2 regions of the Pseudomonas triclosanedens genome follow, and region 2 is predicted to be linked to the other one. Evidence: riboswitches for the same ligand, from Rfam matches in the RefSeq annotation. Region 2 holds a riboswitch; the other holds the start of a gene.
The links. Region 2 has a riboswitch for fluoride ahead of OU419_RS16605 (MutS-related protein). Riboswitches for the same ligand answer to the same signal wherever they lie in the genome.
Positions count from the first base shown of each region.

Region 1 (5,695 bases), 2.4 Mb from region 2:
AGCACGGCCTCGATGCGCGCGGCCAGCTCGGACAGCGCGAAGGGCTTGAGCAGGTAGTCGTCCGCACCGGAGCGAAAACCCTGCAGGCGGTCGTCCAACTGGTCGCGGGCCGTGAGCATGATCACCGGAGTGTCCCGTCGGGCGTCCTCGCGCAGGCGGCGGCACAAGGTAAAGCCATCCAGACCAGGCAGCATGACGTCGAGCACGATCAGGTCATAGTGCGATGTGGCCGCCAGATGCAGCCCGGAAAGCCCGTCCTGCGCGCAATCCACCGTATACCCCTTGAGTCCGAGGTAGTCGGCCATATTCGCCAGAATGTCCCGATTATCTTCAACCAACAAAATGCGCATGTGCTCTCCTCCGAAGTGCACCCTAGCCTATATCCCTTAAATGGAACTTAAGCGGCTTTGACAAAAATTTCACACTCGATTGACAGTGCAGCGACATTGGCGAAGGGAGCATGTCGGTCGCCTCGCGCTCGCGAGACTTCATCCACCGGCTGGATGCCGTGGCCCGCAGTAGCTTCCTGGAGCCGTCATGGCCGCCCCGATCACCTTGCCCCGCTCTCGCCCACTGAATTTCTGGCTGGTACTGGCGCTACCACTGGCCGCCGCCGCCGCGCTGCTGATGTTCGAGCCGGTGACCCTCGATCTAACCCTCGCCCAGTGGATGTATCGTCCTGGGGAAGGATTCATCGGCCGCCACAGCTGGTTCCTTGAAGACATCCTGCATGACCGCGCCAAGCAGTTGGTCATCCTGCTCAGCGTGAGCGCGCTGGTGGCCTGGGTGATCGGCCTGTTCTACGCGCCGCTGCGGCCGTATTGCCGAACGCTGGGCTACGTGGTCCTGTCGATGGGGATCGCGGCGAGCATCGTCACCCCGCTGAAGGCGCTCACCGCCGTGCAATGCCCGTGGGACCTGGCGCAATTCGGCGGCAAGGAAGTCTACAGCTCGCTGCTGACCCCGCGCCCGCCGACCACGCACCCTGGCCGCTGCTGGCCGGGCGGACACGCATCCTCCGGCTTCGTGCTGTTCGCGCTGTACTTCGCACTGCGCGACCGCAAGCCGCGCCTGGCACGCTATGCGTTCTGGTTCGCCTTCGGCCTGGGCAGCCTGTTCTCTATCTCGCGCATGATGCAGGGCGCCCACTTCCTGTCGCACAACATCTGGACCGCACTGTTCGACTGGATGATCTGCCTGGGCTTCTATGCGCTGTTGCTGTATCGCCCGGCACCACGAACGGCCACGGAACAATCCGCCGAGCTGGACGCGGCGCAAAGCAGCTGACAGCCGATCACTCCTCTTCGCCGAAGACGCCGAACTCGATTGGCGTCTTCACGTAGAACAGTCTGACGCCAGCCTGGCGGATCGACTCGAAAATCCGTTCTGACTCCTCGGCACTGACCGCCATCGTGACCTCCTGCGGCTGGTCGGCCAGTTCGAAGAAATGCGCGTAGTGAATACGCCCGGCCTTTCCGAAACCTTCGCTGGCGGTCATCAGGGTGGCACCGCGTACGCCTTGCCGGCGCGCTTCCTCCAGCAGCCATTGGGCCAGTGGCAGCCCGGCGTACTTGCGATCCTGCTGGGTGAAGAACTTCAACTGGAAGCCATTCATCTCTACCTCCCCGCCTCTATCTGGCCATCAGCCAATGGACCGATAACAGACCCAGCATGGTCATCAGCAGCGACCCGAGCAGGTGCGTGGCGACGGTGCCCAGAGCCCATGCCACGCGGCCCTGCTGAAGCAGCACCACCACTTCGGCGGAAAAGGTCGAGAAGGTGGTAAGGCCGCCGCAGAAGCCGGTGATGATCAGTAACCGCCATTCTGGCGCGAGGCCGGGACTGTTGGCGAAGAAAGCGATGGCCGCACCGATGATGTATCCGCCCACCAGGTTGGCGACCAGGGTGCCCGGCGGCATCGACGGCAACAGGCTATTGAGCTTGAGTCCGAGCGCCCAGCGCAGCAGCGCGCCGAGGGCGGCGCCCACGGATACGGCAAGAATGGGTTTCCACATGATCCTGTCCTGAGGGATGGGTTACTGGACAGGCTGCAGACGAGCGCCTACGCGCCTTTCCAGGTCAATGCGTAGGCATCATCAGCCACGAGGGCGGTTGAAGGAGGAATGCCATCTCCTGCCGCGAATACTGGCACAACACTCGGACATGAAAAAGCCCCGCCTAGGCGGGGCTCTTCCTTACAGCAGGGGTGCCGGGTGGCTTACATCATGCCGCCCATGCCGCCCATGCCGCCCATGTCCGGCATGGCCGGAGCGGCTTTATCGTCGATCACTTCGGCAACCATCGCCTCGGTGGTGACCATCAGGCCGCCGATGGAAGCAGCAGCTTGCAGAGCCGAACGGGTGACTTTGGCCGGATCGAGGATACCCATCTCGATCATGTCGCCGTACACGCCGGTAGCAGCGTTGTAGCCGAAGTTGCCCGAACCTTGCTTGACCTTGTCGACCACTACGCTCGGCTCGTCGCCGGAGTTGGCAACGATCTGGCGCAGCGGAGCCTCGACAGCGCGACGCAGCAGGGCGATACCGACGTTCTGGTCTTCGTTGTCGCCTTTCAGACCTTCGATAGCCTGCAGGGCGCGAACCAGGGCGACGCCGCCGCCAGGAACCACGCCCTCTTCCACAGCAGCGCGGGTAGCGTGCAGGGCGTCTTCAACGCGGGCTTTCTTCTCTTTCATCTCGACTTCGGTGGCAGCGCCAACCTTGATCACGGCAACACCGCCAGCCAGCTTGGCCAGACGCTCTTGCAGCTTCTCACGGTCGTAGTCGGAGGAAGTCTCTTCGACCTGCTTGCGGATCTGCAGGACGCGAGCTTCGATGTCGGCTTGAGCGCCAGCACCGTCGATGATGGTGGTGTTTTCCTTGCTCAGGACTACGCGCTTGGCGTTACCCAGGTGCTCCAGGGTGGCGCCTTCCAGGCTCAGACCGACTTCTTCGGAGATGACGGTACCGCCGGTCAGGATGGCGATGTCCTGCAGCATGGCCTTGCGGCGATCACCGAAGCCCGGGGCCTTGACGGCAGCGACTTTCACGATGCCGCGCATGTTGTTGACGACCAGAGTAGCCAGGGCTTCGCCTTCGACGTCTTCAGCCACGATCAGCAGCGGGCGGCCGGCCTTGGCGACAGCTTCCAGCACCGGCAGCATTTCGCGGATGTTGGAGATCTTCTTGTCGACCAGCAGCAGCAGCGGGCTGTCGAGCTCGGCGACCATGGTGTCCGGCTTGTTGATGAAGTAGGGAGACAGATAGCCACGGTCGAACTGCATGCCTTCTACGACGGACAGTTCGTTTTCCAGGCCCGAGCCTTCTTCAACGGTGATCACGCCTTCCTTGCCGACTTTTTCCATCGCTTCGGCAATGATGTTGCCGATGGACTCATCGGAGTTGGCGGAGATGGTGCCAACCTGGGCGATGGCCTTGGTGTCGGCGCACGGCTTGGCCAGGTCCTTCAGTTGGGCAACGATGGCAACGGTGGCCTTGTCGATGCCGCGCTTGAGGTCCATCGGGTTCATGCCGGCAGCGACGGCCTTCAGGCCTTCGTTGACGATGGCCTGAGCCAGGACGGTAGCGGTGGTGGTGCCGTCACCGGCAGCGTCGTTGGCCTTGGAGGCAACGTCTTTCACCAGTTGGGCGCCCATGTTCTCGAACTTGTCTTTGAGTTCGATTTCCTTGGCGACGGAAACGCCGTCCTTGGTGATGGTCGGAGCACCGAAGCTCTTGTCCAGGATGACGTTACGGCCTTTCGGGCCCAGGGTCGCTTTGACCGCGTCGGCCAGGACGTTTACGCCGACCAGCATTTTCTTGCGAGCGGAATCGCCGAACTTAACTTCTTTAGCAGCCATGTTCTGTTTCCTCTAAATCGAATTCAGTGGGTTGGATAGGACGCGGAATCAGTCTTCCAGGACGGCGAGGATCTCGGACTCGCCCATCACCAGCAGCTCTTCACCGTCGACCTTGATGGCGTTGCTGCCCGAATACGGGCCGAAGACCACCTTGTCACCCACTTTCACTGCCAGAGCGCGAACTTCTCCGTTGTCGAGCACGCGACCAGCGCCGACGGCAACCACTTCACCGCGGTTCGGCTTCTCGGCGGCGGAACCCGGCAGCACGATGCCGCCTGCGGTCTTGGTCTCTTCCTCGCTGCGACGGATAACGACGCGATCATGCAGAGGACGAAGCTTCATAGTCGTAACTCTCCCAAACAGTGATTTCCAACGACCGGATCGATGTCCGGCAGGTTTTGTTAAATCCGGCGGTGCCGGTTTGCGACCCGACGGGCGAGTCGCGAAAAGAGCAGCCTGTCTGACCGACAGGGACCTTGCGGTGACCGGTACATAAGGTCACCAGAAGGCATTTCAAGTGTGTGAAGGAAAAATATTTCACCACGAAGGGAGCAGCGGGCAGGAAAACCCGCCCGTACTCAACGCAGACGGTCCTGGTTTTCCTCGCGACGCTGGTACTCGCCTTCAATCACATTGGGACCGCCGCGATGCTGGGCAGCCGGGTCGTCGGCGAAAGCACGGCGGCGCTCGGCCTGCTCCTGCATGCGCTGGCGCACACGACCGAGCATCAGCCGGCGAGTGAAGGGAATCAGGCAGAGAATGCCGAACACATCGCTAATGAAGCCCGGCAGCATCAGCAGGCCGCCACCGAGGGCTATGACCAGTCCTTCGAGCATTTCCTGCTCGGGAAGCTCGCCGCGGTTCAGGCGCTCGCGGGCACGAAGTGCAGTGGCTACGCCCGCCACACGCAGCACCGCCGCACCGATGAAGGCGCCGGCGATGATCAGCAGAAGGGTCCACCCCACACCGATCACGCTGCCGACCTTGATCATCACGGCCAGCTCGATCAGCGGGAACAGAAGAATCAGAAACAGGGGAACTCGCATCGATGAATCCTTGGCGGGGCGTTTGCCCGGGTAGCAAGTTAGGTGGCGACGCCCCGCCGTGTTTTCAAGTCCGACAATCAAGCCTGGATGACTTCGTTACCCGGCCAGACGTCGGCACGGGCGAGCTGCACCAGAGCCTGGCGAACCGCGCCAGGATTGCCGCACGGCGCTGGAAACGGCAGCCAGTGGAGGCTCTGGCCGATGCGCAGATGGAAACCTTCAGTATCAATTCCCGCCAGCTCCACAGCCACGCCAGTCGGCAGCCCGGCCAGCTCGACATAATGCGCCACCGCATCGGCATGATCGCTGTTCATGTGCTCCACCATGCTCTTCTCCGCCTCGCCGACAAATGGGTTTGCCAGCGGCACGCTGTCGGCACCCAGCCAGTGGATGTCGCCGAAGCCGCCGATAAAGCGCCACTGCACCGGCTGCAGCACCCAGAAGTCGAAGTCGTGGACGATGTGGTAGTCCTGAGAACCGGGAAAGTATCGGTAATACCGTTCGGCAGCGCCGGCGATGGCGTCGATGTCCTCGATCTGCCGCGCCTCTGCCAGTAACGTCAGCCGCCCCGCGGCCTGGATGTCATCGGCGCCGCGCTCGCCGATCAGCAGCGAGCACTTGGGGTCTTGCAGCAGGTTGTGGGTGTGCTGGGCAATCCGGCTGATCAGGACCAGCGGCCGGCCGGCCTCGTCCAGGCAGTAGGGCACTACCGAGCCGAAGGGGAATCCCGGCCACTTCTTCGAGTGGGTCGATAGGACACCGCGGTATTCCTTGAGCAGCAATTCTCGGG
Region 1 covers NZ_CP113432.1:1,240,882-1,246,576, reverse strand. Annotated here, with positions in the region: gene OU419_RS05905 (response regulator transcription factor) at 1-350, opposite strand, end outside; gene OU419_RS05900 (phosphatase PAP2 family protein) at 538-1,287, shown strand; gene OU419_RS05895 (DUF190 domain-containing protein) at 1,295-1,615, opposite strand; gene crcB (fluoride efflux transporter CrcB) at 1,632-2,015, opposite strand; fluoride riboswitch at 2,081-2,143, opposite strand; gene groL (chaperonin GroEL) at 2,219-3,859, opposite strand; gene OU419_RS05880 (co-chaperone GroES) at 3,908-4,201, opposite strand; gene OU419_RS05875 (FxsA family protein) at 4,438-4,905, opposite strand; gene OU419_RS05870 (HugZ family pyridoxamine 5'-phosphate oxidase) at 4,983-5,695, opposite strand, start outside.
Region 1: linked by a shared signal. The riboswitch ahead of crcB (fluoride efflux transporter CrcB) and the one ahead of OU419_RS16605 (MutS-related protein) in region 2 are both predicted to bind fluoride.

Region 2 (5,695 bases):
AAGGATAAATAGGTCGGAAGAACCGCAGCGATATCGATAATTCCCCAGAAACTGAAGGCATAGCGCCAGGGTTTAGGGGCTACGGCCAAGCGCATTAGATATTCAATCGTGAAGGCTATCGTAATGCCCCATTCGATAAGGCGAAAGCTTACTGCCCAGGTGCGATGGATGCTCTGCACGCTATCCAAGATGACCACGACCACGCTGATGATTATGAGGCAGACCAAGCTCAAATCAATCGTTCGCGCTGTTGGCGTATTGTGGTGGTAAAGCAGATTGAATCCACGTTGGCGCCAGCCATTCTTTATAGAGCTAGAGCCTGAAACAGGTGAATGAGAATGCATGGTCATGTCATCATGGAGCGGCTTGGGCGTTTAACCAGTCGTAGATCGTTTCCAATGCTAGATGCGTCCACGCCAAATCAGGTAGGCCGCCGGGGCGGAATGCAAACCCTCCATGCCCAGTCTGGCACGCCAGGATGAAGTCAATAGCGTCGAGTGCATAGTCAATGGGAATACCGAGGCTGATGCTGCAGGCTATTCCTGCGCATGTGGTTTCCAAGCACGGCGAAAGGGAGGTTTCCGTTAGCCGGAAGCCAAACCCGGCAACCGCTACGCGCCTTACAAAGTTCGCTGTTTTCTCTTCCACGCCGCAGCCGCACACTTCCAGCACCCGTAGCGCCTCGACCGTGTCGTGCAGGTTGGAAGGGCGACCAAAGCCGCCCTCGACGTTCTCCATAGCTTGCAACTCCTGCCCCAAAGAATGCCCTCCGGCCATCGGAAGACCAAAGTGCTGCCTCAGCCAAAGGCTGTAGAACAAGGCATGCAGCGATGCTTGAAGTGTTGGAGCACTCGCGTGTGGCAGCGTCAGTGGTAAAGACGCCACGGCTTCGCGTACCCGTGGAGCATCGGGGTCCTCCGCTTGCAGCTCTTGCAAGCTGCGCACCCTGTGGTACAGCGCGAAAGGCTGCGATCCGATGCCTTGAGAAAGGACGAAATCGATATGCTTTGCTCGCTCCGGTAGCAGTGCATTGGTCAGCAGCGTCCACGCGCGCGTACTGTGCCAGGTATCGGAGAGATTCGGCTCCTCTAGGTGATAGCCACGGTAGAAACAAAACCCGCCGCCTGGCGATGCCCGCTCCAGAATATAGTTGCGCGCAAGGTGGACGGCGGATTTCAAGCGTGTCTCGATGGACGGTACGAGATTAAAGGCCGATGGTGAATCCAAGGGCATGACATATCCTCCCGGAGAGCTTTGATGTTTTGCATCGATCGATATCACGTCTGCGCTCCGGTTACCGGCCTTTTGTCATCGTGCGCTACGCTTGCGCCTGTGGGCTTTTCTTTCACGTTCGCCTGGTCTGCATTGGCACCAAACACCTGTGCATATAGATCTTCGCCGAAGCTAGTGGACAAGGGCTCCCCCACTTCCAGCTTGAACGATCGGGAGCCGTCCTCGCGCCGCTGCGCACGCAGGAACAAGGCATCGGCCCGGTTGTCCGCCGCGAGCCGGTGCGCGAAGTCGAACAGGTGCGTGACGGCCATCACCCTGATCCGCCGATCGCGCAACGCTTCCACCGTCTGCCAGGCGATTTCGGAGCCTTCCCGCTCGTTGGTCGAAGCAAAGGATTCGTTGGACAGGAACAGGCATCCTGGTTGGATGGCGTCGGCAATATCGTTCAACCTGGACAGCTCTTCATCGAGCTTTCCGCTCTTGAACGAGGCATCCTCCTCGCGCTTGTAGTGCGTGAAAACGCCGTTGCAGCGTTCGCCCGCGTAGGCTTGGGCGCAGACAAACATGCCGGTCTGCATCATCAGTTGCGCCACGCCGCAAGCGCGCAGGAAACTGGACTTGCCGCCCTGGTTGGCCCCCGTGATGACGATCAACCCTTTGCCCTGGGCCTGCACCGTGTTGCCCACGACGCCGGACCCCATTTTGAGCGCCAGGCATGCGTCCCTCAAATCGTTGCAAGCCAATTGCAGCGCGCCTGTATCCGCCATTGCAGGCATGCACCAGGGCGCCTGGGCTTGGCCTAACTGCTCGTGCAGATTGAGGCAGGCCACATAGAACGCCAGCTCCGTGCGCAACATCTGGAAGAACCCCAGGACATGGTCGCAAGACTGCCCCAGCGCATTGGCCACGAGGTTGACACCGCAATCCTCGATTTCGCCGAGCATCCGCGCGCCCGCCTCGTCGCGCTCGTGCAGCCGAAAGCCGTACTGCGCAGGTCCCCGGTGCAACAGCCGCTCCCACAGGGACGGCTTCTCCGGGGGCAATCGCAGTACATGGCCCACGCCTTCTCCACCGTGCCCAAGCGAGGCGCTGATCAGCACGCCGCCATCGAATTTCAGGGTCTTCAGATGCTGGCGCACCGTGGCCAGGTAGCTGTCATCGAACTCCGTGCGCAGCATCTCGAAGAGCGCGCTGAACCCCGGCGAGCTGAAGTCTCTCCCTTTGTGTTCGGCAAATACGCGCAGCTTTTGCAGCATCTCGGTAAAAAACTGCATCAGCCCGATGGCGCTGCGCAAGACGCCACTGGGGTAATTCATGAACACGCCGAACCAGTATTTCTTGCGACCCTCGATCGCCTCAACCGCAAGGGCGTAGAGTTCGCGCACTTCCTGCGGATGCGCTATGGCATCCGCCAGCACCTGCTGCCGATGCTGCACGGTCTCAGCGTCGTTGTTGGTTGATAGCAAGATGGCCTTGCGCGCCACGTCGCGCAGGAAGGCGTCTCCTCCCGCCATCGCGTCCCAGAGCGTGGACAGTTCGAGGTCCTGGGCCAGGGTCTGGGCATGCGCGGGAACGGGCTGCTCGCCGTCGAAGTCCCGGTCAGGGTGCATCAGCAAGGCTTTCATGGCGCGATCCGCTCCTTCAACCAGGTGCCGGTGACGTGGTATTTCTCGGCAATCGCCAGCGCATGCGCCAGGCCATCGGCCGCCCGCCGCTCAAGCTTGAAGCTGCGCGCCGCCGGGTCCGTTGGATCGAGCGCCGCCACCATGCTGACCACCTTGGGGGAAAACCGTGTCAGCTCATCCAGGAACGTGACGCATACGGCGATGGCGTCGAGCCGGGACAGGCGTTCCAGCATTTCACGGCCGAGGAACAGTGCGTCTTGCAAGGTCGTGGAGGAGAAAATCTCGTTGATCACCACGACGGAGTTCTGTGTTGCCTGCTCCAGAATGCGATGCATGCGCACCAGGTCGTCGTGCAGCTTGCCGCGCAGGTTACGGATGTCCTCTTCGCGCTCGAAGTGCGAGAACAGACGATCGAACAGGAAGAACCGGGCCGGCCCGGTGGCCGGCACCGGGCAGCCGAGGCTTGCCAGCCAGTGCAACTGGCCGAACATGCGCGCGAATGTCGTCTTGCCGCCCTGGTTCGGGCCGGTGACGACGATCATCCGCTCGGCGCCATGCAACTCGAAGCCGTTGCAGACGATCGCTTTTTCCTGGTTCAACAGGCGCAGCCCTAGCGCCAGGTCGAATGCGCCATAGACCTGGATGTCCTTCGTGGCATTCGACACGGAGGGATGGCAGAACGCCATGCCTGCTTTGCGGAACGGGGAGATGAAGTCCAGCCAGCCGATGTAGAAGTGGATCTCGCGGTCAAAGCGCTCGACCAGGGGCTCCATGAATACATCATGCTCGGCCCGGAACGCCGATAGCGCGCCGAACACCTGCGGGTTCAGTTGCGCGACGCAGTCGAGTACCTGCGCCTCGATGTGGTTGAGGCCCTCCTTGACCGGGAGTTGGATACGGTAGTCCTTCACTGCGCCGCGGCGGAATTTGGCGAAGGTGCGCTCGATCTCCACGGTGTAGTCCGGCTCATCCGCACAGTTGCGAACCGAGACGTTGGGGCCGTAGATCGTCACCGCATAAGTGATGCTCGCCAAGTCCCGCACCAACTGCGCTGCCTGCTCCATGAGGCGCTTGAAGGGCGCGGACTCGACATACGCCCGCACGAACTCGCGCCAGCGCTGCAAGCCTCGGGAATTGAGTGCCAGCGGAGCCAGTGCTCGATCGAGTTCAACGATGGCCTCTCCATAGCGTTGCACCGCATTCAGATGCCAGCGGTTGCGTTCGTGCTGGTCGTAGGCCTTGGTCGCCAGCGGCAATTGCTGGCGCATCACGCGCAACCGCTCGGTGAACCCGCGCACGGCAGCCATGATGTCCGGTTGTTCAAGGTCGCGCATCACTTCCTGCCGGAAGACGATCGCATCCTCCGACATGAGATTGGCATGGAAGAACCCTGCGAGGTCATACTCCTTCCAGGGCGCCACGACGGCTTGCACCACCTGATCCAGCCCGAGGTCGTGAAAACACTCGGGTTGCTGCGCAATGTGGATGCTTGGGCCTTCGCCCAGGATGCTCTGGAACGCAATCTCTCGTGCTTGGCTCTGATTGGCCTGGACGCTCTTGGGGTGAGTATCAGCGAGTGGAGTTTCCATAGCTGCTTTCTATTCCCATGGCATGTTGACGCGCCGCATGGCGCTGCAGGGGTGGGAGTCGGATTTATTCTGTCTCCAGCCGGTCATGGCGCGAAACCAAGACTTGATCACGTATAGCGACCACGCTGGCCTGACCGAGTGCATCCTCGCACCAGCGCGCACAAGCCAAACACCGGAGGGTTGGGCTCCGGTTCGATGTGCGGAGAGAAATTCTTCTATACGCATCTACGCGACCTGGGAGTGGGGTACAAACAGATCGGCGAGCGCGGTGGACGACAGCCCACAGCGTCCTCGATCAGGACCTGTAGGCATCATCAGCACTTTGAAAGTGCGGTTTTCCCAGCTCTACTTCTGGGGTGGAGGTATGCCATCTCCACGCATACAGTATAGCAATCGCGCCTATCTGATAGATCAAGCGTTGACTAATTTTCGTCTGCGGGAGTCATCGAAAACCGCGTTGTTTTGCCTCGCGAGAGGCTGCACTGACAAGGATTGCTAGACAGCCCAAGAAGAGCAGAAATCCTCCCCAAAGCGGCTCAATTTTTACGGCGAGGACAAGAGCAGACACGAGTGCGACAAGCACTAGCGTTGCCGTAGTGAGTCGCGCGTCCGCGAGGAACATTCCGAGTAGTTCCTTGGCAACATCACGAAGAATACTCATTGCGCCATCTCCATACGCACTCGCCGAAGGCGGTATGCGGTTGCAAGGCCGACGGCCAGGAACACACCTGCGAATACCACCAATGCCAAATCCTGGCCCGGCCACTCGACGCCGAGACCTTCGCCCGTCCAGAACACGCCAAAGGCCGACAGCATGACGCCAACCCCGAACTTCAAAGTGTTCTCCGGCACCCGCGCCAGCGGCTTATGAACAATGATTCCGATGGTGAGGACGACGATGCAGGCTGCCAGTGCGCCCAGGGCAGCGGGCCATAGCAGTCCTCGACCAGCACCTACGGCAATAACGATGAAAACGACTTCCAAACCCTCCAGCAATACCGCTTTGAACGCAGTCATGCCCGCTATCCAGTTGAGCGACGTGCGCTGGCGGGCACCCGCGTCAGCGAGTTGTGCAGATTCGGACGCGAAGATGGCCGCCTCGTCGTGTAACGGAATAACACCTGCCGCTCGGAGAATCGCTTTGCGGAGCCATCCCATGCCAAACAGGAGAAGCAACACCCCGATGACGAATTGGAGGAAGTGAAGCGGCACTTGGTTGAGCAATGGGCCTAGCACCACGATCACCAA
Region 2 covers NZ_CP113432.1:3,604,534-3,610,228, reverse strand. Annotated here, with positions in the region: gene OU419_RS16620 (ion transporter) at 1-350, opposite strand, end outside; gene OU419_RS16615 (prenyltransferase/squalene oxidase repeat-containing protein) at 355-1,233, opposite strand; gene OU419_RS16610 (MutS-related protein) at 1,278-2,858, opposite strand; gene OU419_RS16605 (MutS-related protein) at 2,855-4,447, opposite strand; fluoride riboswitch at 4,746-4,831, opposite strand; gene OU419_RS16600 (COG4280 domain-containing protein) at 5,105-5,695, opposite strand, start outside.